2 linked regions of the Microbispora sp. ZYX-F-249 genome follow. The protein of the gene in region 1 interacts with the protein of each later gene in a pairwise test. Links are inferred from orthologs where the notes say so. Each region holds a gene or a part of one and is shown on either strand. Other genes may lie near its edges. The genes, in order: AAH991_RS01620 and dnaE.

Region 1 (10,884 bases):
AACACCTCGCGGCACGCCGCCTCGTGCGTCGCCTGCGCCCGGTCGTAGTACGCCTGGATCAGCTGCTCTTTGGACCTGAAGTAGTAGTAGGCGTTGCCCACCGACACGCCCGCCTCCGCGGCGATGGCGCGCATCGTGGTCGCCTCGTACCCCCGCTCCCTGAACAGCCGGAGGGCCGTCTCGACGATCAGCTCCCGTGTCTTCTCGGCCACGCTCGTCACTGTACGGGTCGGGCCCGCGTCCGGTCATGAACCGACAAGATGATCCACGCGTGGCGGCAAACCGCGCTACCGGCGCACGCGCGCCGACGGCGCGGCACTGTACCGCGCCGCGCCGTCAGAGGTGTGGGCAGACCTTACGCGAACTCGGTGGCGACCAGCGCCGCGATCTCGGCGGTGTTGAGCGCGGCGCCCTTGCGGAGGTTGTCGCCGCACAGGAACAGGTCGAGCGTGTTCGGGAAGTCGAGCGCCTGGCGGATCCGGCCGACGTACGTCGGGTCGGTGCCCACGACGTCCGCCGGGGTCGGAAACACGCCGTTCGCGGGGTCGTCGAGCACCACCACGGTCGGCGCGGCGTCCAGGAGCGCCCGGGCGCCCTCGACCGTGACCTCCCGCTCGAACGTCGCGTGGACGGCCAGCGAGTGGGTGGTCACCACCGGGACGCGGACGCAGGTCGCCGAGACCTTCAGGTCCGGGATGCCGAGGATCTTGCGCGACTCGTTGCGGACCTTGAGCTCCTCGGAGGTCCAGCCGCCGTCCTTGAGCGAGCCCGCCAGCGGCACCACGTTGAGCACCAGCGGGGCGGGGAACGGCGAGTCCGCCAGGTCGGGCACGGCCTTGCGCACGTCACCCGCGACGGTGCCCATCGTCCGGTCGCCGGCGACGGCCTCGATCTCGCTGTAGAGCCGCTCGGGCCCGGCCACCCCGGCCCCGGACACCGCCTGGTAGGAGGCCACGACCAGCTCGCGCAGGCCGTACTCGCGGTGCAGGGCGCCCATGGCGGCCATCATCGACAGCGTCGTGCAGTTGGGGTTCGAGATGATCCCCTTGGGCCGGTTGCGGGCCTGCTCGGGGTTGCACTCGGGCACCACGAGCGGCACGTCCGGGTCCATCCGGAAGGCGCCGGAGTTGTCCACGGCCACCGCGCCGCGCGAGGCGGCGATCGGCGCCCACTCGGCGGAGACCTCGTCCGGCACGTCGAACATCGCGATGTCGACGCCGTCGAACGCCTCCGGCGACAGCGCCCGGACGACGACGTCCTCGCCGCGCACGCTCAGCACCTTGCCCGCCGAGCGCGGCGAGGCGATCAGCCGGATCTCGCCGTACGCGTCGGACAGGTCGCGGCGGCTGGTCAGGATGTCGAGCATGACGGTGCCGACGGCACCGGTCGCGCCGACGACGGCGAGGGTGGGCTTGCGGCTCATCGTCCGGTACCTCCGTACACAACGGCCTCGACCTGGTCGGCGTCGAGGTCGAACGCGCGGTGGGCGGCGGCGACCGCGGTGTCCACCTCGTTCTGTCCCACGACGACGGAGATGCGGATCTCCGAGGTCGAGATCATCTCGATGTTCACCCCGGCGTCGGCCAGCGCGCCGAAGAACTTGGCGGTGACACCCGGGTGCGAGCGCATGCCCGCGCCGATCAGGGAGACCTTGCCGATCTGGTCGTCGTACAGCAGCGACTCGAACGCGACCTGGTTCTGGATCTTCTTCAGCGCCGTCAGGGCAGTCTGGCTGTCGTTGGCCGGCAGCGTGAAGGAGATGTCCGTGCGCCCGGTCGCCGCGGCCGACACGTTCTGCACGATCATGTCGATGTTGATCTCGGCGTCGGCCAGCGTGCGGAAGATGGCGGCGGCCTCTCCGACCTTGTCGGGCACCCCGACCACAGTGATCTTGGCCTCGCTCCGGTCGTGCGCGACCCCGGAGATGATGGGCTGCTCCACTTCGGTTCCTTCGCTGTAGGGGTCGGAGACGACCCAGGTGCCTTCCCTCGTGCTGAACGAGCTTCTGACGTGAATCGGCAGGTCGAACCTGCGGGCGTACTCCACGCAACGCAGGTGCAGGATCTTCGCCCCGCACGCCGCCATCTCCATGGCCTCGTCGTAGGAGATCCGCGGGATCTGCCGCGCCGTACGGACGATGCGGGGATCGGCGGTGTAGATGCCGTCCACGTCGGTGTAGATCTCGCAGACGTCCGCGCCGAGCGCCGCCGCGAGGGCGACGGCCGTGGTGTCGGAACCACCCCGGCCCAGCGTCGTGATGTCCTTGCTGTCCTGGGAGACGCCCTGGAACCCGGCCACGATCGCGATCTGACCGGCGTCGACGGCCTCCTGGATGCGGCTCGGCGTCACGTCGATGATGCGCGCCTTGCCGTGCGTCGAGTCGGTGATGACACCGGCCTGCGAGCCGGTGAAGCTGCGCGCCTCGTGACCCAGGTTGGCGATCGCCATCGCGAGCAGCGCCATGGAGATCCGCTCACCCGAGGTGAGCAGCATGTCGAGCTCGCGGCCGGGCGGCAGCGGCGACACCTGCTGGGCCAGGTCGAGCAGCTCGTCGGTGGTGTCGCCCATCGCGGACACCACGACGACGACGTCGTTGCCCGCTTTTTTCGTCGCGACGATCCGCTGGGCGACCCGCTTGATGCAGGACGCGTCGGCTACGGAGGAACCACCGTACTTTTGCACAACGAGCGCCACTGGAATCTCCAACGAATCAGGACGTGGAGCTCACAGTGTACTTGGACGTCCCAAACCGAGACCGGCAGCGACCAGCATGTGGACGGTCAGACCGCGGTGCCCTCTTCGACGACGTCGAGCCGGGTGTGCGCGACCAGCGCCTGCAGGGCCCGCAGCGCCGCACCGGCGTGGTTGCCCCAGGTGTTGAAGTAGGAGTACTGCCACCACCACAGCGCCTCGAGCGGACGGCCCGCCCGGTAGTGCCGCAGCCCGTGGATGAGGTCGGCCGCCACCGCCGTGAGGTCGTCCGACAGCCGGTACGGCGTGACGACGGTGTCCTTGTAGGGGTCGAACACCTCGGCGTAGTCGTCCACCGGGCCGAGCCGGGCGGCGAGAGCCGTACGGAGGGGGTCGATGTCGGGGTCGTCGCTCAGCGCGGGTTCGACGTTGCCCTGCAGGATCACGTCCTGGGCGGCCCCGAGCTGGGTGCCCGCGAGACTGACCTGGGCCACCTCCACCAGGAGAAGCGGCAGCGTCGCGTCGCCGCCCTCACCGCCGGCCAGGCGGGTGAGGCCGTCGATGAAGTTCTGCGCGTGTCCGGCGACGCGTGCGGCCAGGTCGTTCCACTCGTCAGACATCCAGCAGCCTCCGTCCTTCGAAAGCGCGGCCCAAAGTGACCTCGTCGGCGTACTCGAGATCACCGCCCACAGGCAGGCCGCTGGCCAGTCGGGTCACTTTCAATCCCAGGGGCTTGACGAGCCTGGCCAGGTAGGTGGCCGTCGCCTCGCCCTCGAGGTTCGGGTCGGTCGCGAGGATCAGCTCGGTCACCTGGCCGTCGGCCAGCCGGGTCATCAGCTCGCGGATCTTCAGGTCGTCCGGGCCGATGCCGTCGATCGGGCTGATCGCCCCGCCGAGCACGTGGTAGCGACCGCGGAACTCGCGGGTCCGCTCGATCGCCACCACGTCCTTCGACTCCTCGACCACGCAGATCACGTGCGGATCGCGCCGCTGGTCCCGGCAGATCCGGCACTCCTGCTCCTCGGCCACGTTGCCGCACACCCGGCAGAAGCGCACCTTCTCCTTCACTTCGAGCAGGGCGTGCGCGAGCCGCTTGACGTCGGCCGGGTCGGCCGCGAGGAGGTGGAACGCGATCCGCTGCGCGCTCTTGGGACCGACGCCGGGCAGCAGCCCGAGCTCGTCGATCAGGTTCTGGACGACCCCTTCGTACATGCTCTAGAACCCCGGCAGCTGACCGCCGAGGCCGCCCCCCAGTCCCTGCGCGAGCGGGCCCAGCTTCTCCTGCTGCAGCTCCCCCGCGGCGCGTACGGCGTCCCGAACGGCGGCGAGCACGAGGTCCGCGATCGTCTGCGCGGTCTCCTCCGGGTCGCTCGCGTCGATGGCCAGCGGGCTGATCTCGAGCTCGAGAAGCTCGCCGCTGCCGTTCACGGTGGCGACGACCAGGCCGCCCCCGGCGCTGCCCTCCACTTCGGCGTCGCTGAGCTCCTGCTGCGCGGTGACGAGCTGCTGCTGCATCAGCTGAGCCTGCTCCAGCAACTGCTGGAGGTTGACATCCCCTGGATTCACGATGGTTGCGCTCCTCAGCGTCCAGCGACATGTTCGTCGCGACCGAGCCTACGGTGTCGCCCCGGTTTCCGCACCGGCGCGGCGTGCGTGTTCCACGCGGGTCGCCGGCCTGTCGCGGGCGGACGGACACCGGTTACCCAACCAGTCTCCGTCCATGCGGCGGCCGTCCCTGCGGCGGGGAAGGCGCTCAGGAGTGATCGATCTCTTCGATGACGCGACCACCCAGCTCACGCTGGATCAGCGCCATGCCGGACAGCTCGCTCACGTCGGCGTCGTCGTCGTTGAGCGGGTCCACATCGTCGTCCGGACGTGCGGTCCCGCCCGTACGGGCCGGCACCGTCTCCGGCCAGGCCTGCCGGGGGCCCGTCTGGGCGGCGGCCCTGGCCGCCGAGCGCGCCGCGGCCAGGCCGGGACTCGGCGCGGACCGCGAGGCCGGTGACGGCGAGGACGGGGACGGGGAGGACGGGGACGGCGAGTCGTAGTCGTCGGACGGCGCGTCCGGCCACGACTCGTCGGTCGCCGCGGGCGCCGCGGCCTTCCGCTCCGGAGCCGGAGCGGGCGTGGCGCCCGTGGGCGGCATGGCCGCCGGAGCCGGCGTGGGCGGCGCGGCCGGTGCGGAGGGCTGAGCCGGGGGAGCCGGAGGAGGCGGCGCCGGCGTCTGCGGCGTCTGGGGCGCCGGCGGGCCCGACGGCCCGCGGGTGGCGGGACCGGCCGGGCCGGGTCCCGGGCCGCCGACCACCACGTCGACGCGCCAGGTGCCGCCGAGCACGTCGCCGAGCGCTGCGGCCACCACCTCGTCACGCTTGCCCTTGAGGAAGCCCTGCACGTCGCCAGGCTTCTCGAAGCCGACGGTGACGACGTTGCCCTCGACGCCGAGCAGCCTGCCCTGGGCGTTGAGGATCATCCAGGCCACCCGCTGGCGGTTCTTGATCGCTTCGAGCACCTGCGGCCAGGCCTGCTGCACCGGTCCTCCGCCCGCCGCGGGCGCCTGGGCCTGCGGCGCCTGCGAAGGCGGTGCGGCAGCCGACCCGGACCCGGGCCGTACGGGGGTGGGCCAGTCGTCCGCGCTCCGCGCGGCGGCCTGAACCTGCGGCGCGGGAGCCGGGGCGGGAGCCGGGGCCGCCGGAGCCGGGGCCGCCGGGGCCGTCGGCGCGGCCACTGCGGGGGCCGAAGGGGCCGCCGGTGCGGGCGCGGCGGTGTGGACACCGGCCGCGACGCCGCGCTCCAGCCGTTCGAGCCGCGTCAGCAGCGCCGCCTCGCCCTGGTCGGCCCCGGGCAGCAGCACGCGGGCACACATCAGTTCCAGCAGCAGGCGGGGTGAGGTCGCGCCGCGCATCTCGGTCAGTCCGGCGTTGAACACCTCGGCCGCCCGGGTCAGCTCGGCGGGGCCCATGGACGCCGCCTGCGCCTGGAGGCGCTCCAGTTCGTCGTCCGGCCGGTCGAGCAGGCCGCTGCCCGCCGCCTCGGGGACGTTGGACAGGATCACCAGGTCGCGGAAGCGTTCGAGCAGGTCCGTGGCGAAGCGGCGGGGGTCGTGACCGCCCTCGATCACCCGGTGCACGGCGTGGAACACGGCCGCGCCGTCCCGCTTGGCGAACGCGTCGACCACCTCGTCCAGCAGGTCGCCGTCGGTGTAGCCGAGCAGGGACACCGCCCGCTGGTAGGTGATGCCGGACTCGTCCGCGCCCGCGAGCAGCTGGTCGAGGATCGACAGCGTGTCCCGGGCCGAGCCCGCGCCCGCCCGTACGACCAGCGGTAACGCGGCCGGCTCGTACGGCACGGACTCGGAGTCGAGGATCTCCTCCATCAGCCGCTTCAAGGTGGCGGGCGGCATGAGCCGGAAGGGGTAGTGGTGGGTGCGGGACTTGATCGTCCCGATCACCTTCTCGGGCTCGGTGGTGGCGAAGACGAACTTGAGGTGCGGCGGCGGCTCCTCCACCAGCTTCAGCAGCGCGTTGAAGCCCTCACGGGTGACCATGTGGGCCTCGTCGATGATGTAGATCTTGTAGCGCGCCGAGACGGGGGCGAAGAAGGCCCGCTCACGCAGGTCGCGGGCGTCGTCCACGCCACCGTGGGACGCCGCGTCGATCTCGATCACGTCGAGGTGGCCCGGCCCGGTGGGGGCCAGCGCGACGCAGGACTCGCACTCGCCGCAGGGATCGGGCGTCGGACCCTTCTCGCAGTTCAGGGAGCGGGCGAGGATGCGGGCGCTGGAGGTCTTGCCGCAGCCGCGCGGGCCGCTGAAGAGATAGGCGTGGTGGATCCGGCCGCTGCGCAACGCCTGGCGCAGGGGGTCGGTGACGTGCTCCTGCCCCTTGACCTCGGCGAATGTCCCGGGTCTGTACTTGCGGTACAGCGCAAGACTCATGCCGCCTCCTCGGGGGGTCGACCCGGCCGGCGTTCCCGCTAACTGAAGAGACCCCTCGCACACCCGCCAGAGCCCGCTTATCCTTGCTGCCTTCCGGCCCTGGGGAGGTTCACAGGATGACGCCGCGCGAGGGGTCCTAGGACAGTCTAGCCACTCGACAGGTGTGCGCGGGCCGTGTCACGACACGTCGAAACCACGCGGGAAGTGAGCTAAGCTGTCCGACGGAGGATTCGCCTAGTTGGCCTAGGGCGCACGCTTGGAAAGCGTGTTGGGGGCAACCCCTCAGGAGTTCGAATCTCCTATCCTCCGCGCTTGGTTGAGCAGCAAGAACACGAAAGGCCCGGTCCATCCAACCGGGCCTTTCGTGTGTCCGGACCCCAGTCATGTGTCACCAGGGCACCGGACCGGCATCCTCGAAGAACCCGCCCGTCGGGCCGTCGTCGGGCAGGGTCGCGAGCCTGATCGCGATCGCCGCGCCCTGTTCGGGGGTGCGGACGCCGCGGAAACCGTTGAGGTCGGTCGCGCAGTAACCGGGGCAGGCGGCGTTGATCAGGATGTTCGTGTCGCGCAACTCCTTGGCGTACTGAACGGTGACGGCGTTGAGGAACGTCTTCGACGGCGCGTAGGCGACGGCGATCGGGCCCGTCTCGGCGCCGGGAGTGGTCTGCCGGGTGAGAGAACCGACGGCGCTGGACATGTTCACGATCCGCGGCGACGCCGAGCGGCGCAGCAGCGGCAGCATCGCGTTGGTGACGCGGATGACGCCGATCACGTTGGTCTCCACGGCGGCCCGCACCGCGGCGAGGTCGGCCGTGGTGGGCATCTGTGCCGCGCCGCCGGTTATCCCCGCGTTGTTGACGAGCACGTCGAGACGTCCCGCGCGCCCCTCGATCAGTGCGGCGGCGGCGGCCACGCTCGCGTCGTCGGTCACGTCGAGCGGCACGCCGAACGCGTCGACGCCCTCCGCGCGCAGCTTCTCCACCGCGGAATCCCGGCGCTCGTCGTCCCGGGCGCCGACGCCGACCCGCCAGCCGAGGGCGCCGAGGCCGGCCGCGATCTCGTATCCGATCCCCTTGTTCGCGCCGGTGACCAGCGCGATCGTCTGTTCGCTCATGCGTCTCATCCTGTCCGTGACCGCGCCGGAACCTCCAACACCGATCGGGTGGCCGGCGATACCTCCCGGGTATCAATCCCGGGCGCCCGGGAGATAGCGTGACGGCATGGAGACGCGAGAGCTGCGCTACTTCGTCGCCGTCGCCGAGGAACTGCACTTCGGGCGGGCCGCGCAGCGGCTCGGGATCGCGCAGCCGCCGCTGTCGCGGGCGATCGGTCAGCTCGAACGGCGGCTCGGGGTGGCGCTGCTGGAGCGCACCAGCCGCTCCGTCACGCTGACCGAGGCCGGGTCGGTGCTGCTGACCGAGGGCCGGGCGGCGCTCGACGCGGTCGAGGCCGCCGAGCGCCGTGCCCGCCGCGCCGCACTCGCCGCTGCCGGCAGCCCCGGCCTGGTCCTCGTCACGAAGGCCGGAGCGGCCGGCGACCTGCTGCCGAAGCTGCTCGACGCGTACGCCGCGGAGCCCGGCGCGGTCGCCGTCGACGTGCTCCTGTGCGGCATCGGCGAGCAGGAGCGGCTGCTGCGCGACGGGCGGGCCGACGTGGCGCTGCTGCACCGGCCGTTCGACTCGACGGCCGGGTTCGACGTGGAGGAGCTGCGCACGGAGGGGCAGGTCGTGGTCCTGCCGGCCGGGCATCCCCTCAGTGCCCGGGCACATCTGCGGATGGCCGACGTCACCGCGCTGCCCGGGCTGCCGATGCCACGCTGGCCCAGGCTCGACGGCACGTACCCGGACGGCCCCGGCCCGCAGGTCCGGGACCACGCGCAGCTTCTCCAGCTGATCGCGCTCGGCCGGGCCGCGGCGGTGCTGCCGGAGTCGTGCCGGGCCTTTCTCCACCCCGACCTCGCCGCTGTGCCGGTGCCGGACGCGCCGGCGGTGACGACGGTGATCGCCTGGCCGCCGCACAGCCGCTCCCGTGCCCTCGCCGGGCTGGTCCGGGCAGCCACCCGCCTCCAGCCGCCTTGCCTCGCGTCCACGTAGACAGGATCGTGGCCGGATGGAACATATGGACTTCCCTCGCTGGATCCACGGCTCCGAGTCGGCCAAGCACAACGCCGATCCGGACATCCAGGTGCACCGGTACGACGAGCACACCTTCGTCCTGCGCCAGAACAAGGCGATCAACTACGAGGCGCCCTTCATGTTCCTGCTGTTCGGGGATGCCCGGGCCCTCCTGCTGGACACCGGCGCGACCGCGTCCGCCCGGTTCTTCCCGCTGCGCCGGACCGTGGACGCCATCGTGCGGGGCTGGCTGGACGAGCACCCCCGCGAGGGCTATGGGCTTCTCGTCGCCCACACCCACGGCCACGGCGACCACATCGCCGGGGACGCCCAGTTCGCCGGCCGCCCGGACACGCTGATCGTCCATCCCGCGCCGGAGCGCGTACGCGAGTTCTTCGGCCTGGGCGACGACCTGGACGTGCCCGTCCCCCTCGATCTCGGCGGCCGCGTCCTGGACGTGCTGTCGAGCCCCGGGCACCACAGGTCGGCGGTGACCTTCTACGACCGGTCCACCGGCCTGCTGCTGACGGGGGACACGGTCTACCGCGGCCGGCTGTACGTCGAGGACTGGCCGGCGTTCGAGCGGACCATCGACCGCCTGGTGAGGTTCGCCGCGGACCGGCCGGTCACCCACGTGCTCGGCTGCCACATCGAGATGACGAACGTGCCCGGCGTGGACTACCCGATCCGCACCACCTACCAGCCCGACGAGCCGCCGCTGCAGATGACGGTCGGCCACCTGCGGGAGATCCGCGACGCGGTGACGGAGATCGGCGGACGCCCGGGCGTCCACGTCTATCCCGATTTCATCGTCTACGCCGGCTGATCCGCGAAAGTTTCAGCTCCGGCGGCCCGTCGTCGCACGCCCCGTCGGGGCGGCGGGCGCCGGCGGTTGACCACCGGTTCGTGGCTGGGACACTCCGGTCCTGCGGCCCGGACAGGCCCGGCCGACGGACTCTGGAGACACACACCCATGGCGATCTCCCGTAAGGCCGCGGCGCTCGCCGCCGCGTTCGCGCTCGTCCTGCCGGCTCCCGCGTCCGCGTCGCCACCGCCGAAGGCGCCGGGGACGCCGGTACGCACCGAGCCGCTGGCCGAGAGCCTCCGACTGGCGGGGGCGGGGACGTCGCTGGCGATCCGGTACCGGTCGACCGGCCACGACGGGCGGCCCACAGTGGTGAGCGGCACGCTGGCGCTGCCGGCCGGGCGCCCGCCGGCGGGCGGCTGGCCGGTCGTGAGCTTCGGTCACGGGTTCGGCGGGATCGCCGACGCCTGCGCCCCCTCCCATACGGGCCCGAGCCCCTGGGAGCGCGCCGTGCAGGAGACGCTGCTCGCGGCGGGCTACGCCGTGGCGGTGACCGACTACGAGGGGCTGGGCACACCCGGCGACAGCCCCGGCATCGACGGGCGGTCCGAGGCGTACGACCTCGTGGACATCGTCCGCGCCGCCCGCCACGTCGCGCCCGTGAGCCGGAACTGGGCGTCCGTCGGCTATTCGATGGGCGGGCACGCGGCCCTGTTCGCGGGCGCCCTCGCCGCCTCGTACGCCCCCTCGCTGCGGCACATGGGGACGATCGCGATGGCCCCGATCACGCAGTGGGGAGTGCAGACGGCAGACCCGGCGTTCCGGGACCCGGCGAAGCCGGTCAACCACACGATCCCCTACAACGGCCGCACGATGCCGCTGACGACCCCGGGCTTCCGGGCGGCGGACTGGTTCACCCCGAAAGGGCTCGAACTCGTCGACCTCGCCGGGCGGGCCTGCATCGGCGAGATGATCGAGGCGGTCGCCGGCCTCACCAACGGCGACGTGCTCAAGGACCCGGCGGCGGCCACCGACGCGTTCGGCCGGGCGCTGGCCGACGACGAGATCCCGGTGGCGCGCTATCCACGGCCGGTGTACGTCGTCCACGGCACCGAGGACGTCATCCCGATCGCGCTCAGCCGGATGACGGCCGGGCAGCTGCGCGCGGCGGGCACCGACGTCACGTTCGTCCCGGTGGAGGGCGCCGACCACATCACGCTGCTGCCGGCGATCGCCACGCGGGTGCGCGAGTGGACCGACCGGCTCTTCCGCCGCCGCTAAATCCAGCTCCGCAGCAGCATGCGGCTCAGCCAGGCGTCGTACGGCACGGGCACGGCGGT
Region 2 (12,006 bases), on another replicon or contig:
CGCGCTACTCCGAACCCGCGAGGTGAGCGCGGTCGAACTGACCGAGGCGTGCCTGCGGCGCATCGAGGAGACGAACCCTCGGGTCAACGCCGTCGTGACGCTGACCGCCGAACGGGCGCTCGACCAGGCCGCGCGCGCCGACGAGGACCTGCGGCGCGGGCACGTGCGCGGCCCGCTGCACGGCATCCCGGTCGCGCACAAGGACCTCGCCGACACCGCGGGCGTGCGGACCACGTACGGCTCGCCGGCCTTCGCGAACCACGTGCCCGCCGAGGACGACCCGCTGGTGCGGCGCATCCGCGAGGCGGGCGGGATCGCGCTCGGCAAGACGAACACCCCGGAGTTCGGCACCGGCTCGCACACGGTCAACGAGGTGTTCGGGGCGACGCGCAACCCCTACGACCTGTCGAAGAGCGCGGGCGGCAGCAGCGGCGGCGCCGCGGCGGCGCTGGCGTGCCGGATGGTGCCGCTCGCCGACGGCTCCGACATGGGCGGGTCGCTGCGCAACCCCGCGTCGTTCTGCAACGTGGCGGGCCTGCGGCCCACCCCGGGGCGGGTGCCGGCGAAGTCGGCCACGGCGGCCTGGTTCACGCTGAGCGTGCCGGGCCCGATGGCCCGTACGGCCGCCGACCTGGCGCTGTTCATGTCGGCCGTCGCCGGGTTCGACCCGGTCTCGCCGTTCTCCATCCGCGAGGACGGCGCGGCGTTCGCGGCGCCGCTGGACCCGCACCTCGCCGACATGGACCTCGCCGGCGTCCGCGTCGCCTTCAGCCCCGACCTGGGCGGCCTCCCGGTCGACCCGCGGACGGCCGCGGCGACGGCGCGGGCGGCCGAGACGCTGGCCGGGCTGGGCGCCAAGGTCGAGCGGGTGGACCTGGACCTGTCCGACGCCGAGGAGGCGTTCCGCGTCTACCGGTCGTGGTACTACGCGCTCAGTTTCGGCGACCTCCCCGAGGTGGGCCCCAACGTGGCCTGGAACGTGGAGCAGGGGCGGAAGGTCACCGGGGCCGACCTCGCCCGGGCCGAGCGGCTGCGCACCGGGCTGTTCCATCGCATGCGGGAGTTCTTCGGCCGGTACGACTTCCTCGTGGCGCCCGTCAGCCAGGTGCCGCCGTTCCCGGTCGAGCAGCCGTACGTCACGGAGGTGGCGGGGGTGGAGATGCCCGACTACCTGGCGTGGATGCGCTCGTGCTACTGGGTCAGCGTGCTGCACGCGCCCGCGATGTCGGTGCCGTGCGGGTTCACGCCCGAGGGCCTTCCGGTCGGCCTGCAGATCGTGGGCAGGCCGTGGGCCGACATGGACGTCCTGCGTCTCGGGCACGCCTTCGAGCAGGCGACCGGCCTCTGGCGGACCGAGCCGGACCTCGGCAGGGCCTAAGCAGCCGGATTCAGCGGGCGCGCTGGTTGTACGTCACGGCGAACTCGATGACCCAGAAGACCGTGGTGGCGACGAGCGGCCAGGCGAACAGCACGCCGTACGCGGTCAGGTCCAGCGAGGTCGTGGTGGTGTAGCCGCCCGGTCCCGCCGCCTGGACCACGCCCTTGGCCGTGCCGCCGACCAGCATCGCGACGTACCCGGCGAGCAGCCCGCCGGCCGCGAGCCCCACGAGCACCTCGACCGGCCGGTGGCGCGACAGCACGTACCCCGCGACCGCGCAGACCAGGCCGAACCCGCCGGTGACGGCGGCGAACCAGCCGTCGGCCTCGATGAGGGACTGTGTCTCCGGGTCGGCCAGGTGCGGTGTCCCGTCGACGAGCACGTACCGCGTGGCGGGGGCGAGCGCCGACCACACGTATCCGGCGACCACGCCGAGGACGGCGAGCACGAGGACGGTCACGACGGTCGTAGCCAGATTGCCCCTCAGATGCCGCACCGTCCAGATAGTACCCACATGGTAAACGGGACCGATCCCGTTACTCTTGCTGAAGCCGGGTGCAGGGGACGCACGGCATCGGTGTGGGCCAAGGAGGCCGAGTGAGCGAAGAGGTATGGCAGATCGACCCGTCCGGCCCGTTGCGGGGGGACGTGGAGGTCCGGGGATCGAAGAACGCGGTCTCCAAGCACATGGTGGCGGCGATGCTCGGGACGGGTCCGAGCACGCTGCACAACGCCCCCGAGGTCGGCGAGGTGGGGCTGACCGCCGCCATGCTCGAAGCCCTCGGCATCCATGTGGAGATCACCCCGGGCGAGATCACCATCGAGCGGGGCAACGAGATCCGGCCGCGCGTGCCGGAGGAGTACACCGGGCTCAACCGCATCCCGATCCTGATGCTCGGCCCGCTGCTGCACCTGGCGGGCGAGGCGTTCGTCCCCCTCGTCGGCGGCGACCCCATCGGCAGGCGGCCGGTCAACTTCCACGTCGAGGCGCTGCGGTCGATGGGCGCGGAGATCGAGGTCGGCGACAACGGCATCACCGCCAAGGCGACGCGGCTGCGCGGCAACCGCATCACGCTCCCCTACCCCAGCGTGGGCGCCACCGAGACGATCCTCATGACGGCGGTGCTCGCGGAGGGCAAGACCGTCATCAAGGGCGCGGCGATGGAGCCCGAGGTGGTGGAGCTGGCGTTGTTCCTCCAGCGCATGGGCGCGATGATCGAGCTGAGCCCGGACCGGCGCATCGTCATCGAGGGCGTCGAGAAGCTGCACGGCGCCTCCACCTGGCTGGCCGGCGACCGCATCGAGGCGTTCTCGTACCTCGTGGCGGGCCTGGTGACGGGTGGCGAGGTGCGCGTGCACGGCTGCCACCAGGACCGGCTCGTCACCGCCATCACCACGCTGGCGAGGATGGGCGCGCGGTTCGAGATCACCGACGACTGGCTGTGCGCCTCGGCCCCGGACGGCCTGCGCGCGGCGGCGGTGCAGACCGACACCCACCCCGGTTTCATGACGGACTGGCAGACGCCGCTGATGGTGCTGTTCACCCGTGCCGAGGGCATGTCGGTGCTGCACGAGACGGTGTTCGAGAACCGGCTCGTGTACGTGCCCGCGCTGCAGAAGATGGGGTGCGAGATCGAGGTGTTCGCCCAGTGCCTGGGCGGCCCGGCGTGCCGTTATCACGACACCAACGCCAAGCACTCGGCGGTCGTACGCGGAGTCTCCAACCTGCGCGGGGCCGACGTCACGCTCCCCGACATCCGCGCCGGGTTCTCCGCGGTGCTGGCCGCCGCCGTCGCCGAGGGCACCTCGACCCTGCGGGGCGTCAACCACATCGAACGCGGCTACCACAGACCGTTCGAACAGTTCACCTCCCTCGGGTTGAAGATCAACAGGATCACGTAAAGCTTCAGGGCTCCCGGGTTTGGACAAACGCCAGAGGTCGCACTGATATCCCGTGACCTCTTGTTCTCTCGGCGTCACCGTCGGGCGCGCCGTCCTCGCGCTGGGCCTGTGCGGCACAGCCGGGGGCACCCTGGTCGCCGGGCTGGCGATGCCCTTCGTGGGCGGAGCCGGCCTGGCGGCCAGGGGCGCCGCGTCCACGCTCACGTACCTGCCCGCGCCGCTGCGCGAGGAGCCGCTGCCCGAGGTGACCCGGCTGCTCGACCGCAACGGGCGTCAGATCGCGCAGTTCTACTACCAGAACCGGCAGTCGGTGCCGCTGAGCGCGGTCGCCCCGGTGATGCGCCGGGCCATCGTGTCCATCGAGGACGCCCGGTTCTACGAGCACGGCGGCCTCGACCTCAAGGGCACGCTGCGCGCCTTCGTCACCAACACCCGGGCCGGCGGGATCCGGCAGGGCGGCTCGTCCATCAGCCAGCAGCTCGTCAAGAACATCATGCTGAACCAGGCCGAGTCGGAGGACGAGCGGGCGCAGGCCCTCGTGCGCTCGTTCCGCCGCAAACTCGACGAGCTGCGGTACGCGCTGGCGCTGGAGCGCAAGTACACCAAGGACCAGATCCTCGAGCGTTACCTCAACATCGCCTACTTCGGCGCGGGGGCGTTCGGCGTCCAGGCCGCGGCCAAGCGGTTCTTCGGCGTCGACGCCGCCGACCTGACGCTCACGCAGGCCGCGACGCTCGCCGGCGCCGTCCGCACGCCGTACGACACCGATCCCTCCCTCGGCGACGAGCACAGGGACCGGCTGCGGGACCGGCGCGACCTGGTCCTGGGCCGGATGGCCGAGCTCGGGGTGATCGACGGGAACACGGCGCGCGCCGCCGCGGCCGAGCCGCTGGGGCTGCGCCTGCGGCCCGAGCCCGGCGGCTGCGCCGGCAGCGCCCATCCCTTCTTCTGCGTGTACGTGGAACGCGAGGTGCTGAGCAACCCCGCGTTCGGGTACACCAGGGCCGACCGGGAACGGCGCCTGCAGCGGGGCGGGCTGACCATCTGGACGACCATCGACCCGGTCGCGCAGCGGGCCGCGGCGCGTGCCATCGCCGCGCGGGTCAGGCCGCGCGACAACCAGGTGGCGTCGGAGACCATGATCGAGCCGGGCACCGGGCACATCCGGGCGATGGCGGTGAGCAAGCGGTACGGGCGCAACCCGCACGACCGCGACCTCGGGCCCGCCACCACCTACAACCTGGCGGCCGACATCGCGCACGGCGGCGGGCTCGGCCTGCAGGCGGGCTCCACGTTCAAGGTGTTCACGCTGACCACCGCGCTCAAGCAGGGGATGCGGTTCGGGGACGGCTTCACGATCCCCGGTTCCTACGTCCCGTCGTACGGCTACCGCGACTGCTCGGGCAGGGCCGTCAACGACCCGAAGACGGTCATCCACAACGCGGGCGGCGAGGGCGGCGGGGGGCCGTACAGCCTGGAGATGGGCACCTGGCAGTCGGTGAACATCTTCTACATGCGGCTGGAGCGTGAGGTCGGCCTGTGCGACGTCGTGCAGACGGCCAGGTCACTGGGCATCAGGCGGGCGGACGGCACGCCGCTGCACGAGGTGCCGACGTTCACGCTGGGGGCCAACGAGATGGACCCCACCACCGTGGCGGCGGCGTACGCCGCGCTGGCCGCCCGCGGCCGCTACTGCCGTCCGCTGGCCATCACCGCCGTGGTGGAGCGCGACGGCACCCGCACCGACATCCCGCCGGCGTGCGTGAGCGCGATCGAGCCCGCGGTCGCCGACGCGGTGAGCCACGTGCTCACGGGGGTCTTCACCCAGGGCACGATGCGCGGCCAGTCCATCGGGCGGCCCGCCGCGGGCAAGACGGGCACCAACAACGGCTACACCTCGGCCTGGTTCGCCGGGTACACGCCGGGCCTCGCGGCCGCCGTGAGCGTGGGCGACATCCGCGGTTCCTACCGCTATCCGCTCACCGGCGTCACCATCGGCGGCCGCTACTACGGCGCGGTGCAGGGCGCCTCGCTGCCCGGCCCGATCTGGGTGGACTCGATGCGGGCCGCGCTGCGGGGCACCCCCGTGTACGGCTTCGTCCCGCCCGACATGGCCCGGTTCGGCGGCGGGTTCACGCCGGGGCTGAAGGAGGCGCTGGAGAAGCAGCGCAAGAAGGAAAGGGAGAAGGAGAAGAAGGAGAAGGAGGAGAAGAAGCGAGAGCGGGAGGCCGAGCGCCCCGCGGCGGGGACCGGAACACACACCGCGGCCTCCGGCCGCTGAACGCGGGCCGCCGTGCGGCCCGCGTCGTCACGTCGTCCGGGCGGCCGGTCAACCGGCCAGGCAGGCCGGCCCGAGCAGCTGCTTGAGGTCGCCCATCAGGGCCGGCGAGGGGGTCACGCGGAGCCGGTCGTCCAGCCGCATGACCGTCGTGCGCGGCCCGTTGTGCACCTGGAGGTGGACCTCCGTGGTCCCCGGATGGGTGGTGAGCACCTCCTTGAGCCGGCCGACGACGGGCGGCGTGCAACGGTTGATCGGCATGCTCACCACCAGCGGCCCGCCCGACTCGGCCGTGAGGTCCGGCGCGGTCACCTCCATCGCGATGATCTTCGCGACGTCCTCCCGCTTGTCGATCCTGCCCTTGACGAAGACGATCGCGTCCTCGGCGAGCACGGTCGCGCAGAGCTGGTAGGCCGACGGGAAGATCATGACCTCGATCGAGCCCTCCAGGTCCTCCAGCATCGTGAGGACCCAGGTGTCGCCCTTCTTGGTCACCTTGCGCTGCAGGCCCGACAGGATGCCGCCCACCGTGACGACCTGCCCGTCGGGGCGGCTGTCGTCCTGCAGCGCGGCGATCGAGCAGTCGGCGCCCGCCGACAGGATGTGCTCGACGCCGAACAACGGGTGGTCGGAGACGTACAGGCCGAGCATCTCCCGCTCGAACTGCAGCAGCGTCGTCTTGTCCCACTCCCCCGGCGGGATCTGCACGTCGAAGGTCTGGTCCTCCGCGCCGTCGATGGCGCCGAACAGCGAGTCCTGGCCGATGGCCTCGTTCTTCTTGATGTCGATGATCGCGTCCACCGCCTGCTCGTGCACCATGAGCAGGCCCTTGCGCACGTGCCCGAACGAGTCGTACGCGCCCGACTTGATCAGCGACTCGATGACCCGCTTGTTGCAGACGATCGCGGGGACCTTGCGCAGGAAGTCCTTGAAATCGGTGAACCTGCCCTTCTCCTTGCGCGCCGCGATGATCCCGTCCACGACGTTCGCGCCGACGTTGCGGATGGCCGACAGGCCGAACCGGATGTCGGTGCCGCGCGGGGTGAAGTCGAAGTCGGAGTCGTTGACGTCCGGCGGGAGCACCTTGATGCCCATGCGGCGGCACTCGTTGAGGTAGAGGGCCGACTTGTCCTTGTCGTCCTTGACGCTGGTCAGCAGGGCCGCCATGTACTCGGCCGGGTAGTTGGCCTTGAGGTAGGCGGTCCAGTACGACACCAGGCCGTATCCGGCGGTGTGGGCCTTGTTGAACGCGTAGTCGGAGAACGGGAGAAGGATGTCCCACAGGGCCTTGATGGCCGCGGCGGAGAAGCCGTTCTCCTTCATGCCCTTCTCGAAGAACTCGAACTGCTTGTCCAGTTCGGACTTCTTCTTCTTGCCCATCGCGCGGCGGAGCAGGTCGGCGCCGCCGAGCGTGTAGTTGGCCACCTTCTGCGCGATGGCCATGACCTGCTCCTGATAGACGATCAGGCCGTAGGTCGTGCTGAGGATGTCCTTGAGCGGCTCCTCCAGCTCGGGGTGGATCGGGGTGATCTCCTGCTGGCCGTTCTTTCGCAGCGCGTAGTTCGTGTGCGAGTTGGCGCCCATCGGGCCGGGCCGGTAGAGCGCGAGGGCCGCGGAGATGTCCTCGAAGTTGTCGGGCTTCATCAGCCGCAGCAGCGTGCGCATGCCGCCGCCGTCCAGCTGGAAGATGCCGAGCGTGTCGCCCTTGGCCAGCAGCTCGTACGTCCTGGTGTCGTCGAGCGGGAGGTCGAGCAGCTCGATCTTGTTTCCGGTGTTGGCCTCGATCATCTTCAGGCAGTCGTCGATGATCGTGAGGTTGCGCAGGCCCAGGAAGTCCATCTTCAGCAGGCCGAGCGTTTCGCAGGTCGGGTAGTCGAACTGCGTGATGATCGCGCCGTCGGAGTCGCGGCGCATGATCGGGATGTGGTCGGTCAGCGGCTCGGCGGACATGATGACGCCCGCGGCGTGCACGCCGGTCTGCCGGATCAGGCCCTCCAGGCCGCGCCCGAGGTCGATCGTCGCCTTGACGTCGACGTCCTCGTCGTACAGCTTGCGCAGCTCGCCCGCCTCGTTGTAGCGCGGGTGGTCGGCGTCGAAGATGCCCGACAGCGGGATGTCCTTGCCCATCACGGCCGGGGGGAACGCCTTGGAGATGCGGTCGCCCAGCGCGTACGGGTAGCCGAGGACGCGGCCGGCGTCCTTCACGGCCGCCTTCGCCTTGATGGTGCCGAACGTGGCGATCATGGCGACCTTGTCGGCGCCCCACTTCTCGGTCACGTAGCGGATCACATCGGCGCGCCGGCGCTCGTCGAAGTCGATGTCGATGTCGGGCATCGAGACGCGCTCGGGGTTGAGGAACCGCTCGAAGATCAGGCCGTGCGGGATCGGGTCGAGGTCGGTGATGCCCAGCGCGTACGCGACCAGCGAGCCGGCGGCGGAACCACGGCCGGGGCCGACCCGGATGCCGTTGTTCTTCGCCCACATGATGAAGTCGGCGACCACGAGGAAGTAGCTCGGGAAGCCCATCTGGAGGATGACGCCGATCTCGTTCTCGACCCAGGCGCGGTGCTCCTCGTCCACGCCGCCCGGGAAGCGCCGCTTCATGCCCTCCCAGACCTGCTGCCGGAAGTACTCCTCCTCCGTCATCCCCTCGGGGATCGGGTAGGTCGGCATCAGGTTGTGGTACGGGAAGAAGCCCTCGGGGTCGACCTTCTCGGCCACCAGCAGCGTGTTGCGGCAGCCCTCCTGCCAGATGTCGGAGGAATCGACCGCCCGCATCTCGTCGGCGGACTTGACGTAGTAGCCGCTGCCGTCGAACCGGAACCGGTCGGGGTCGCTGAGCTGCTTGCCCGTCTGGATGCACAGGAGGGCGTCGTGGCCGGCGGCGTCGGACTCGTACGTGTAGTGGGAGTCGTTGGTGACGACCGGGGGGATGTCCAGCTCCCGGCTGATCCGGATGAGGCCGTCGCGGACCCGCCGCTCGATGTCGAGACCGTGGTCCATGATCTCCAGGAAGTAGTTGTCCTTCCCGAAGATCTCCTGGTACTTCGCCGCGGCCTTGAGCGCCTGGTCGTACTGGCCGAGCCGCAGGCGGGTCTGCACCTCGCCGGAGGGGCAGCCGGTGGTGGCCATCAGGCCCTCGGCGTGCTCGGCGAGGATGTCGGCGTCCATCCGGGCCCACTTGCGGACGAAGCCCTCGGTGTAGGCACGCGAGCTGAGCTTCATCAGGTTCTGCAGCCCAGCCTTGTTCCGCGCCCAGATCGTCATGTGGGTGTAGTAGCCACCCGCCGAGACGTCGTCGCTCTTCTGGTGCGGCTCGCCCCACAGCACCGGCTTCTTGTGCATGCGCGACTCGGGCGCGACGTACGCCTCGATGCCGAGGATGGGCTTCACCCCGGCGGCGGTCGCCTGCTTGTAGAAGTCGTAGGCGCCGTGCATGTTGCCGTGGTCGGTGATCGCGATCGCGGGCATCTCCAGCTCGCCCACGAGTTTGAACATCTGCTTCAGCCGCGCCGCTCCGTCGAGCATCGAGTACTCGGTGTGGACGTGCAGATGCACAAACGAATCACCCATGAGACCCCCATCGTCACCGGACCGCGGACCAGAGCCTACGCCGTGATCGCGAACCAGTGGGACTCAGGTGAAGCAGAGTTTATCTCCGTTCCTCGCCGTTCCGCGTCTCCTCCGACAGGCGCAGTCCGGCCTCGATCACGGCGTTCATGATCGGGGCGAGCAGCCCGGCGCCGAGGCTGGGGGCGCGGCGGGCCATGGCCTCGACGAGGCGGCGCTCGCGCTCCATGTCCCGGCCCCGGAAACCGCCGACGGGCTTGAGTCGCTGGATCCGCCCGGCCAGTCCGGCGCGGCGTTCGAGGAGCGTGGCGAGGGCCGCGTCCACGCGGTCGATCGCGCCCCGGGCCGCGTCGAGGGTCTCGGGCGCCTCCGGCCGCACGACCGCCGCCACGACGGTCGCCGCCTCGCGGGCCGTCGCGAGAACCCGCGCGGACGCGCCCGGGCCGACCAGCAGGCCGTCCGCCCCCGCCGCCACCGCCGCGCCCGCCAGCGCGCCGTCCCCGCCCAGCCCGGCGAGCACGGGGCGGCCGGTCCGCTCCCGCGCCGCACGCATGAGCCCCAGGTCGGGCGCGGCGTCCTCCGGCTCCGCGCGCCCGCCGCTCTCGCAGAGCACGATCGCCTCGTTGCCCTCGGCGGCGCAGTCGTCCACCGCGGTCAGCCACTCCTCCAGTGTCGCCGTCCGCCCGCCCACGACGCCCCGCTGCAGGACGACGGGCAGCCCGAGCCGGGCCGCGGCGCGGACGAGGACGGGATCGCACGCCGAGGCGGCGCCGATCACCACTCCGTCGGCGTGCCGGGCCACGGCGGGCAGGTCGGCGGCCGAGGCGGGCTCCACCAGCAGCGGGCCCGCCCAACTCGCCCTGGCCTCGGCGACCACCCCGTCGGCGGGCGGGCCGCCGTCGCCGCGCAGGCGCAGCCAGCGGGCGTCCTGACCGCCGACGACCACCACGGGTAGCCCGTCGCCGATCACGAGATCGCCGATCCGTACGGCGTCGCGGTCGAGTTGGGCTGCCTTCGACATGTGGGGCTCCTCCGTGGCCGCTGCGAGAACCGGACGTGCGAAACGAAAAAGGCAGAGACGCTGGCGTCCCTGCCTCAAGCCGGCTCCGGATGGTCGCTAGCTCACCGTCACGCGACCGGCCTTGCCGAAGCCGGCCTCGTAAACGAGCTGTACGTACCCATAACTAGGACCTTAGCAGCGACGGGCCACGACTCGAACCGATCTGTCTCGGATTTCGGGATCGTCGGCGATAGACGCGGTTGATCCCTTTGCCATCCGTGGGACGATTCATGGGTCCAGGAAGGGGTTCGAGTGTCGCGTGCGGAAGGCCGGCTCGTCGGAGGCCGGTACCAGTTGGTGGAGCCGATCGGCCGGGGTGGCATGGGCGTCGTCTGGCGCGCCCACGACGAGTTGCTGGACCGCGCGGTCGCGGTGAAGGAGGTCCGCTACGACAGCGCCATGGGCGACGAGCTCAGCGACCTCAACCGCCGGACCATGCGCGAGGCCCGGGCCGCCGGGCGCCTCACCCACCCGAACGTGGTGGTCGTCCACGACGTGATCGAGGAGGACGACCGGCCCTGGATCATCATGCAGCTGGTGCCGTCCCGCTCGCTCGGGCAGGTGATCAGGGAGGACGGCCCGCTGTCCCCCGAGCGGACCGTCGAGATCGGGCTGCAGATCCTGGACGCGCTGCGCGCCGCGCACCGGCAGGGCGTGCTGCACCGCGACGTCAAGCCCGAGAACGTGCTGCTCACCGACGACGGCCGGGTGGTCCTGACCGACTTCGGCATCGCCCGGCTCGAAGCCGACTCCACCATGACCCGCACCGGCCTCGTCGGCACCCCCGCCTTCATCGCCCCGGAACGGCTCCGCGGGGAGGCCGCGCAGCGCGAGTCGGACCTGTGGTCGCTGGGCGCCACGCTCTACACCGCGGTCGAGGGCAAGCCGCCGCACGACCGCGGTATGGCGATGGCCACCATGCACGCCGTGCTGAACGAGGACCCGGCCCCGCCGCGGCGCGCGGGCGCGCTCGGTCCCGTGCTGCTGCGGATGCTCGCCAAGGAGCCCGCCGACCGGCCCGGTTACGAGGAGCTGACCCGCCTGCTCAAGCGGGCGTCGAGGGACCTGGCCCCGCCGCCGTCCCGGCCCGCCGGCCCGGCCGCGGGCAAGGCGCCCCGGGGCGCGGCGCCGTACCCGCCCGTGTCCTCCTCCCCGCCGCCGGAGCCCGCGGAGCCCCGCGACGCGGCGGCGGGTCCCGGCGAGATCACCTCACCCATCCCCGTCGTCCAGGACGTTCCCGGCACCCCCAAGAAGGAGGACGTCCCGGCGCCCATGCCGGAGACCGGCGCGCAGGCCGCCCCGCCCGGCCGTACGACGCCCTCGGACGAAGGCGACCCGGCGGCGGGCGAAAAGGACGTCAGAGACAGCAAGGACGCCAAGGCCGGCGGGGACGCCAAGGCCGGCGGGGACGGCGAGGCCGGCACCACCAAGGTCGCCCCCGCCGTCACCTCCGGCACGGTCGGCGGTGCGGTCGGCGGTGCGGCCGCGAAGAAGGACCGTGAGACGCCGGAGGGCTCGGCCGAGGCGGCCGGGATCGCCGACGCCGGCGGCCCGCTCGCCGGGCTGCGGCAGGAGCCGCCCGCGACGCCGACCCAGGGCGGGGCGGTGTGGCACGCCGCGTCCACCTCCCCGGTCGAGCCCGGATCGCGGGGCGGCATGCTCAAGGTCGCGCTCGTCCTCATCCCCGCACTGCTGCTCATCGCGGGCGTCGCGGGCTATTTCGGGCTACAAGCAGCCGGGGACGACCCGGAGAGAAAGCCCGCAGCGGGGTCGGACCCGTCGACCGGGACAACCACCGGCAAGCCCTCCGCGACGGCG

What was found.
Region 2: the proteins of AAH991_RS01620 (region 1) and dnaE interact in binary tests that used the Escherichia coli proteins (3 or more experiments, as listed by UniProt). The link is inferred for Microbispora sp. ZYX-F-249 from one-to-one orthologs.

Annotation. Positions count from the first base shown.
Region 1 is NZ_JBDJAW010000001.1:361,667-372,550, forward strand. The notes cover bases 4,036-6,966. They hold AAH991_RS01620 (DNA polymerase III subunit gamma and tau), read right to left. Parts: upstream 6,626-6,966; coding sequence 4,445-6,625; downstream 4,036-4,444. Other genes in these bases: AAH991_RS01615 (YbaB/EbfC family nucleoid-associated protein), read right to left, coding at 4,036-4,257. Also shown: AAH991_RS01590 (TetR/AcrR family transcriptional regulator), read right to left, coding at 1-212; AAH991_RS01595 (aspartate-semialdehyde dehydrogenase), read right to left, coding at 356-1,423; AAH991_RS01600 (aspartate kinase), read right to left, coding at 1,420-2,694; AAH991_RS01605 (DUF5063 domain-containing protein), read right to left, coding at 2,781-3,311; recombination mediator RecR, read right to left, coding at 3,304-3,903; more of AAH991_RS01615, read right to left, coding at 3,907-4,035; AAH991_RS01635 (SDR family oxidoreductase), read right to left, coding at 7,014-7,739; AAH991_RS01640 (LysR family transcriptional regulator), read left to right, coding at 7,846-8,718; AAH991_RS01645 (MBL fold metallo-hydrolase), read left to right, coding at 8,735-9,565; AAH991_RS01650 (alpha/beta hydrolase family protein), read left to right, coding at 9,713-10,825; AAH991_RS01655 (dolichyl-phosphate-mannose--protein mannosyltransferase), read right to left, coding at 10,822-10,884. UniProt on the Escherichia coli protein: Part of the beta sliding clamp loading complex, which hydrolyzes ATP to load the beta clamp onto primed DNA to form the DNA replication pre-initiation complex.
Region 2 is NZ_JBDJAW010000024.1:114,222-126,227, reverse strand. What follows is about bases 5,410-9,462. They hold dnaE (DNA polymerase III subunit alpha), read right to left. Parts: upstream 9,132-9,462; coding sequence 5,610-9,131; downstream 5,410-5,609. Other genes in these bases: AAH991_RS26135 (chorismate mutase), read right to left, coding at 9,211-9,462; AAH991_RS26145 (transglycosylase domain-containing protein), read left to right, coding at 5,410-5,561. Also shown: AAH991_RS26160 (amidase), read left to right, coding at 1-1,378; AAH991_RS26155 (hypothetical protein), read right to left, coding at 1,389-1,874; murA (UDP-N-acetylglucosamine 1-carboxyvinyltransferase), read left to right, coding at 1,976-3,280; more of AAH991_RS26145, read left to right, coding at 3,333-5,409; more of AAH991_RS26135, read right to left, coding at 9,463-10,149; AAH991_RS26130 (serine/threonine-protein kinase), read left to right, coding at 10,441-12,006. UniProt on the Escherichia coli protein: DNA polymerase III is a complex, multichain enzyme responsible for most of the replicative synthesis in bacteria. This DNA polymerase also exhibits 3' to 5' exonuclease activity. The alpha chain is the DNA polymerase catalytic subunit.